2 regions of the Parendozoicomonas sp. 2304DJ65-17 genome follow, and region 1 is predicted to be linked to the other one. Evidence: predicted binding sites of a transcription regulator. Region 1 holds the regulator's gene; the other holds the start of a gene.
The links. Region 1 encodes FNR, which switches genes on or off when oxygen is low (the NO sensors DNR and NnrR bind a similar motif). Its sites were predicted from a motif close to TTGATNTANATCAA; they were not measured.
Positions count from the first base shown of each region.

Region 2: the regulator FNR is predicted to act here: its motif matches at 1,903-1,916, upstream of ACY2RR_RS03240 (HP1242/YdcH family protein).

Region 1 covers NZ_JBYVJV010000018.1:33,584-37,872, reverse strand. Annotated here, with positions in the region: gene ACY2RR_RS24245 (hypothetical protein) at 1-637, opposite strand, end outside; gene ACY2RR_RS24240 (hypothetical protein) at 863-1,519, opposite strand; gene fnr (fumarate/nitrate reduction transcriptional regulator Fnr) at 2,016-2,774, shown strand; gene ACY2RR_RS24230 (adenine phosphoribosyltransferase) at 2,784-3,326, shown strand; gene ACY2RR_RS24225 (hypothetical protein) at 3,455-3,955, shown strand; gene ACY2RR_RS24220 (TraR/DksA family transcriptional regulator) at 3,995-4,289, opposite strand, start outside.
Region 2 covers NZ_JBYVJV010000001.1:700,805-705,093, reverse strand. Annotated here, with positions in the region: gene mpl (UDP-N-acetylmuramate:L-alanyl-gamma-D-glutamyl-meso-diaminopimelate ligase) at 1-624, shown strand, start outside; gene ACY2RR_RS03250 (flavin prenyltransferase UbiX) at 614-1,228, shown strand; gene ACY2RR_RS03245 (hypothetical protein) at 1,267-1,542, shown strand; gene ACY2RR_RS03240 (HP1242/YdcH family protein) at 1,594-1,830, opposite strand; gene ACY2RR_RS03235 (cupin domain-containing protein) at 1,947-2,297, opposite strand; gene ACY2RR_RS03230 (hypothetical protein) at 2,356-3,201, opposite strand; gene ACY2RR_RS03225 (cupin domain-containing protein) at 3,243-3,578, opposite strand; gene ACY2RR_RS03220 (hypothetical protein) at 3,620-3,934, opposite strand; gene ACY2RR_RS03215 (hypothetical protein) at 4,113-4,289, opposite strand, start outside.

The sequences.
Region 1 (4,289 bases):
TTTCAGTCGTCACCCTACTCTGTGATCTATTCCGACTGCAGTTATCAATCATTTTGTTCGTCATATCGCCAGTAATGCGCGCGCCAACCAACGCTCTCTGCTCCAACGCTTCAATCTGTTTCAGTTGTTCTTCCAGCTGGGCAACCATCTTTTCCTTCCAGGAAATACTGAGATCCAGCTCACTGGGGCCAAACACCCTGGTGGATGTTTTGCTATTAACCCACTTTGCTCCCTGAACCAGCAGAAAACAGTTCACCAGTACACATCCGGTTAGCTTCTTATAGAAAGGCAAACCACCCAAATCCCGGAACCGGCCTGCAGAGTTACTCAATGTACCCAGAGGCAGCCAGTTCTTAATCAATGGCAGTGTATAGAGACAGGGAGCAGTAAATGCGAAAATCGCACCAACAGCGGCATACCCAACAAGAGATAAACAGGCCTTACCCAGAGATGTGACTATGGACATCTGGCTCTGCCTCTTGGTCGGAATCACTCTGGCCTGCTGGTACGGGCCGATCAGCAGTTGATCCGACTGATCACGGACATCCTGCATTTGCTGAAGATCGGCATCATCCTCAAAGGACGCTTTGTTTGACTGTTGCGGAGGGGTTCCTCCCTGTCTATTTACTCCCTTCATGTCCAACACTCCTTGTTAAACCTGAACCATTAAATAAGCCACCTCTGACCTTGAAATAGCCAGCAGAAAGCCTCGAATTACCCTTTTCGACCGGAGAAAACAGTAGGAGGTTCCGTGATGGTTAGTATGCCTAACAACACTGCAAGATGAGCTGACAGAGGGGAGAGGAATTAAACCCGCCGAAACGGGTTTAATTTACGGCATTAAACAATTCTATCTTATTGTTTAAGTCCTGCGGGGAAGGGGCTTAGAAGCATCTTCCAGCTCGGTGATACGCGCATCGTACTCGTCATGATCTTCAAGCTTACGGTTAGCCGCTTCAATCAGAAGCTTGTTTTCAGTAATCCGCTGTTCATGATCATTGGTTTCAGAGTTACACAGGCGACCACGTGTAGCGGTTCTTACACCCCAACGCAAGAAATCAACACCCATGGGGACTAGACCAACCGACCAGCCACCCTTAACCGCAGCCTTGTAGCTACCACCAGCACTCAATGCCTTGGTCGTCGCCTCAGAGCAACCAGCGCTTTTTGCAAAATTGTAAGCGCTCTTGGAAACTGCTTCTCCAGTTCCACCGAAGACAGCCCCGGAAATGATCCATGGCAGGTAATGGTAACTAAAGGATCTTATTCCATATAGGAACATAGAGCATACTTCTTTAGCTCCACGACCAGCAGAATAGAATGCGTTTGCGACTTTACGCTGACCAACAGCAGTTGAAGCAGTGTCATCACCGCCACCCATCTCAGCATCCTGCTGAGGGTTGCTAACTTCTACAGTTCGACCAGAGTTCTGCGCAGGGGGCCTAGTGTAATAACCCAGAGTTGTTAGTGCACCTACTCCTGCTGCAACAACACCGCCAATGATTAATGGACTTGGCATAAAAACCTCCATAGTTTTCTAGTGTTACCTGATCCCATAATTGTGTTTGAGCACAAATGGCCCGCCGGGCACATACCGGATCAGACGTTATGAGGCCTTCCAGCCTCCCATGCATGCCCAAAAAGCCCGGCAAGCCGGTGAGTTCATGCTTGTCACTATTGACCGGAGACTAACGAGGAGGTTCGTGAATGGAGGCGGTTCTGTCAGATTCACTAACGGGATTGATCAGGAGCAACGGAATGGCAACTCGGCAGAAAAACGGGTTCTCTATTGATAAACAGCAATGTGTGACCGATTTTTTTTCCGATGGGTTTTAATTTTTTTTGTAATGGCAACCCTAAAAGACACCAAAAAGATGACAAGAGACCATCATTTGAACAAAAACAACAGAAAAAAAACCATTATAGGTATCTGCCACAGGGTTAAAGTTAGCCCCGTATTCCCATACAATAGGCTCACTCTCTACATCAGCCAATCTGGTTCTTAGGGGCTCAATATGGCGCCAAAACTGAACGTACGGCATGCCAGCCAAGTAGCCTGCAGGGACTGTAGCCTGAGTCCTTTGTGTCTGCCACTGGCGCTTAAAATAGAAGATATTGATGATCTCGATGAGATCATCAAGCGCGGCAGACCATTGAAAAAAGGCGAACATCTGTTCCTGGAAGGTGATGCATTTCACAGTGTTTTCGCAGTGCGCTCCGGTGCGCTGAAAACATACACATCCACCAATGAAGGTGAAGAGCAGATAACTGGGTTCTACCTGCCCAGTGAACTGGTCGGCCTCAGTGGGCTGGATACAGATACCTATCCGGTGTCTGCCCAGGCTATTGAAACCACCATGGTTTGCGAAATTCCCTTTGATAAGCTCGAAAAGCTCTCCGACAGTCATCCTGCTCTGCGCCGCCAGCTTATGCGGATCATGAGCAAGAAGATTCGTGAAGACCAGCAGATGAAACTGCTGTTGTCGAAGAAAAATGCTGACGAGCGTATTGCGACATTCCTCATCAACCTGGCCAGTCGTTTCCGGCGCCGGGGTTTCTCCTCACAGTCTTTCCGCCTGTCCATGTCCCGTAACGAAATGGGCAACTATCTTGGTCTGGCGGTAGAAACTGTAAGTCGTGTTTTCACTCGCTTCCAGAAGGCGGAACTCATCCATGCCAACGGTAAAGAGATTGAGATTACCAACGCAATGGAGCTGTGTAGCCTCGCAGGTGGTAAACTGACTGACAGTCCTGAGGTTGTAAACATTCAGTAAGTTAGTGATATGAACCAATCTGCATTTAGCGAAGATCGTCTGCGCGGCCTGATCCGGGCCGTGCCTGACTGGCCGGAACCCGGTGTTATGTTCCGTGACATTACCACCCTGCTCAAGTCTCCCGAAGGCATGGGCATGGTTCACGAAACGTTTGCCGAACGTTACCGGAACAAGGGCATCACCCATATTGGCGCCTTGGATGCCCGGGGATTCTTGTTGGGAGCACCACTGGCTGCAACCCTGCACCTACCTCTGGTTATCTTCAGAAAGCCCGGCAAACTCCCCGCAGAAACAATATGCGAGGAATATACACTGGAATATGGTAAAGCAGCCCTTGAGGTTCATACCGACTCTCTTTCCGCTGGCGACAAGATCGTTCTGATTGATGATCTTATTGCTACTGGCGGCACCCTTCTGGCAGCGACCAAACTGGTTAATCGCCTGGAAGCAGAAGTCGTAGAAGCAGCAGCCATTATCGACCTGCCAGCTCTTGGTGGCTCATCCAAGCTGAAAGAAGAAGGCATTGCTTCCTTCGCACTCACCAGCTACTGATCCCCTCCGAACCAGTCTGGAATAACCGGGCTGGTTTACTTTCCTTTCAATTTTGCCGATGTCTCTTTCTGAAAGTTCTGTTATACCTTTAGGTACAACAACGGTTCTCATCGGAAGAGATAAAAGATATGGGTATCTGTGCCAAGGAACTGCGCACACTGGTTATTCGCCCCACGTTAAAACATTTAGGCCTGTGGAGCCCCGCTGCTGAGGATTTACTTTTGGGGACGGCAGCCCAGGAGTCAGGGCTTGGGGAACATCTCAAAATGGATAACCAGCGAGCACTGGGTATCTACCAGATCACACCCCGCATGCACCGAAATGTTTGGGATAACTTTCTTTCTACTCAGCCGGAACTGGCAAGCAAGGTGAGAGGTCTGGCCAGCCAGCATGAGTTTCTTCAGCATCCTCACGCCGAATTAGCCACAAACCTTTCTTACGCGACCGCGGTTGCACTAATGATCTATCTTCGCCGTGGTAAACCGCTGCCTGCCAACTTCAAAGATAACCCCAAACGGTTGGGGCGCTGCTGGCACAACAACTTTCACAGTAAACCACAGGGTACTGTCGATGACTTTGTCGACCACTACAACACCCTGATCCGAGGCAAGGAAACGAGCCAGAGCTAAGAAAGTCAGATTCTGGTATATGACAAGCTGCTTCAGCGGTTATTGCCCACGTGCTTCCGCACATTTCACACACAGGTTGGTGTAAGGCATGACTTTAAGGCGTGCCAAAGGAATTTCCCCACCACAGTCAACACAGAGGGTGTACTCTTCCTCGTCAATACGCTCAAGAGCTTTCTGGATAAGATGAAGTTCATTGACGGCCTCATTACCAAGAGCGTCTATTACCTCATCGTTTTCCCGTTCCTGAGCCTGCTCAGACCAGTCAGCATTGGCTTTTCGGGTAACATCTTTTTTTATGTTATCCAAACGCGCTTGCAACTCTGCCTGACGACTC
Region 2 (4,289 bases), on a different contig from region 1:
GAAGCCATAAATGCAGATTACAGCGCTTTTCGCATTTTCTCCGAGGGGGATGAAGCTGGAGTCGTAAACTGGAGCCTGACTGGTGAGCATAATTGTAATAATGCCTTGGCAGCTATTCTTGCCGCCCGGCATGTTGGAGTGACTCCGCAAGTTGCCTGTGAAGCCCTCGGTCAGTTTCAGGGCGTTAAGCGACGTATGGAGCTGTTAGCCGAGTGCCAGGATGGTGTTCGGGTTTATGATGACTTTGCCCATCACCCAACGGCGATTACGACGACTCTTGAAGGGCTTCGGGCTCAGGTTGGTGAGAAAGGTATTATCAGGGCTATTATTGAACCCCGATCCAACACAATGAAAATGGGGATTCATAAAGGCCAGTTGGCAGCGGCTACAGCTTCCGCTACAGATGTTGTGTGGTTTGAACCACCCAATATGGATTGGTCTCTAGATGAAGAAATAGAAACCAGCTCGGTTCCTGCACAGTCCCAATCTGATATTGATGCTCTTGTTGCCCATCTTGTAGAAACTCGCAGGGATAATGAGCATATTGTGATTATGAGTAATGGCGGATTTGGCGGCATCCATAAGAAATTGATTGCTGCCTTGAAGGATCAAGATGAAAGCTGAGAACAGAGAAACAGTAACACTTGCCATGACCGGGGCTTCCGGGGCTCAGTACGCCTGGAGGCTGCTGGAATGCCTGATTGCCGCTGATAGAAATGTGTTTTTTATGATCAGCAAGGCCGCTCAGCTGGTTTCCGCAACGGAAACCGATATCTCCCTGCCTGCCCGACCGCAATTGATGGAAAGCTTTCTGACCGATCGTTACCGGGCTCAGGAAGGGCAGATTCGGGTTTTTGGCTCAGAGCAGTGGATGTCTCCCGTAGCTTCTGGCAGTGGTGCACCCAGCCGAATGGTGGTCTGCCCGGCGAGTATGGGGGTTGTTTCTTCCATTGCTACGGGAGCCAGTAATAATCTCATCGAGCGTGCTGCCGATGTAGCTTTAAAGGAACGGCGACAATTGATTCTGGTTCCCAGAGAGTCGCCATTCTCAGAGATACATCTGGAAAATATGCTCAAGCTGACTCGCATGGGAGCAGTCATCCTGCCAGCCAGCCCCGGCTTCTACCAGCAGCCGGAAAGTGTCAGTGATATGGTGGACTTTGTTGTTGCCCGTATCCTGAATCAGCTGGGCATAGAACAGACGCTAATGCCGCGTTGGGGAGAGTAACTTTACCTGGAGCGGTACCTGCGTAAGGAACGCTCCCTATGGCCGGTAAGAAAAAGGATCAAGCCCGAAAAGCCAAACACGGCATTCTTGTTTCTCTGGAAGAGCGCCCCGGAGGAATGCTGGGAATGGTTATGGATACTGTCGAGAAACGTGAAGGCAGCGATCCAGACGAATGGGTTTTTCAGAAAAACTTTGTCAGTCTTGATCATCCAGCGGAATTAATGGAAAACCTCCAGTTAACTCGCAAGGAATTAGCCGAGATTGGCGAGACGATGATGATCTGGCTGTTGTCCCGTGAAGGGCGCTTGAACTAGCCGGACGACTATCAATGTCCGGCTGGCTGCTGCAGTGTTATCGTTATGAAATCAGGGATGAGTGAGCTGGTAATAAAGCTGATCTTTTAACTTCAGGCGGTGCTTCTTCAGATTTTCCAGATGCTCATCCGAGCAACCAGCTTCAGTTTCGTAATGGATGATTTCCTGATCTATTGCTTCGTAGCGAGCGTAGGCGGAGTGAAATTCAGGGTTGGTTTGATCGAGAGAATTCAGGCGGGTGCTAAGATTAGGGAACTCATCAGCGAGATCGTGCTTTTCTGGTATCATTGTCTGCCCCTCCCCAGTGACAGTGTTTTACAAGAACCACCCTCAGATTGGCACACCTGGACATCGTTAATCTTGATCTGGATCAATGATGTGCAGGGGCATTGTTCATGGGGCAATCAGGTCAGAGGGATAATAGCAGTTCGCAGGGGAGTGCCCCCTGCTGCTCGGGTAATATGCCCTGATCCATTCAAATCTTCCGCAAGTAAAACCTTGCCAGCTTCAAAGACTGTCTTACTGCCGTCATGCAGTTCAATTTCCATAGACCCAGACAGAACGATAACCAGTTGCCTGCGAGGAGCGTTATGCCAGTCCTGAGTAAAATCGCTGTCTGTTTCACAAAATACGATTTCGGTAGATGGAAACATGGCAGAAAGGTGCCCTTGCTCGTCTTCCGGAGCCATGGGCAGCGGCACGGGTTCTAAAACCGAATTGCCCTCAGCATTTGTGTGTAAGCGGGTTATTTCCATTGTTGGCTTCTGGTCTGTGCATACGAATTAAAGTAGATGAGAGTTGGAAATATGGCTATTAGAGATGCTTGGGTGCTGGCGGCTCATTGCTGGAACGCAACCAGGTTGCCACTGCATCCAGTAACACAGCCATTGAGTATCCGGGAGACAGTCCTGCAGTGCTGGTTTCAATAGTAAATGACTTCGGCATTTCCCTTCGAAACACAGCGTCCTGATAGTGAGCAGAGGGTTGGCTGGAGATAACCAGCATGGGACCCGGTTGGGGAGAATATTCGAGCCAGTCCTTAACTGTTGTTGCGGTATGGCAACGCCCCCAGTGCCCACCCTGCCATTGTCGTGGGGAGTCGATAACCTTTACTGGTACTTTTTCCATCCCTGCCGGATAGGGGTAATAGTAAAGAATAAGTCGCACGGCTTCGGTTTCGTGCAGGGGAGCATTCTCTTTATGGAACGATTCGGGAAGTGATGATTTTGGAGGCAGGAGCCCTGCCATTACTTCAGGGAAACGATCAATCTCCGGAGTTAATGGCCTCTGCCCGGCCAACACCACGAGTTGAGAAAAACGTATACCCGAATCCCACTGTTCTGCCAGCCAGTCAAGACGCGCCTTCATGGATGGTGCTGTTGAGCCTGGCAGGATGGCGTAATCATAGGTTTTTCTTTTAGGAAACCAGGGGGAGATCAGGTCGAGTTCATCCAGAACTGCGAGAACCTGATTTTTCTTGGTTTCGGAAAGGCCGACCTCTTTCATCTGCCAACGCTCTACGTCGGGCTTCCTGCCCCAGTGTTGTATAAAGCTGTGGCGATACTCATCCCAGTCCTGGGTTGGAGGCATGGCTAGTAGGGAAGCCAGTTTCAGCAACGGCTCGGGTATCTCACTGGCAAATGTTTCTTCCTGAAACATAATGAACATCCCTGTCAATATTAAGGCTTTGAGCGTTAGCCTCATGCTGTTGTGGACTTTAAATGGAGAGCCAGCCATACAGTTTCACAGGCTTCTTCCGTCCATTCCACCCGGTGTTTGGTATGGGCGGGTATCAGAATGTGGGTGCCGGGAGTCATATCTATATCTTCGCTGTTTCCTTCCAAAGCCAGCGTTGCATGCCCAGAGAGAAGTACAACCCATTCATCTTCCGGTTGCTCATACCATTGGCCTTCAGGCGTTCTGTGTCCGTGGGAAACAATACGCTCAAGCTTAAACTCAGGGCGTTCAACGAGAAGTTCTAGAAATTCTTTATCCGGATTAAATGGAGTCTCAGTAAAGAGGTTGGCTGGTTTCATTATCTGCTCCTGCACGTAAGCCGAAACAGAATATAGCAGTCTTAAAGACGAATACCGTGGGCCGCGTCTCTGGATGAATTTCCAACAATCTGGGTGAAGGAACTGTCCAGCTCAGGAAGAGGCCAGTCTGCTGGGTAGTGACGGGAAAGCTCTTCCATCAGTGCGCTGTATTCCTGGGCGGGTTTGCTCAACAGGTAAAGAAGGAAGGTATACATCCTGTCAGACATAGCTTTTTGCAGGTTCTTCAGGTCTTCCTGGCTCATAGCGCCGGTTGTATTCATTTTCTCGACAGGCGTATTGCGCAGGCAGTTCGCAGTAATAATCAGCGCAAGTTTTTTGACAGTGTTCTCGTCCATGGTACACCTGATGAGCTGTGACTTTGTTCTAAACCTAGTCGCTATAAAAGGGGCGGCAAGAAGCGGGGATATATGAGTGGAAATCTTGTCGGAAAGGTTTATTTCGAAGGGTTTTTGCCAGAAAAAACAACCGGCCCTGACGGCCGGTTGTATCTATGGAATGTGTGAGAACAGGTGATTATGAACCTTGCCCTGCACGAAGCTGTTCGCGAAGGTTGTTGGTGTACATCCACGCAACGTTGGTAGCAGCAGATGTCCCACCGCCTAAGGAACCGCCAGCAATAGAGAAGGCAGTTGTGAACATAAGGATTGAGAATGGCATAGTTATGCCACCGCTTAGCAGGCCAAAACCAAC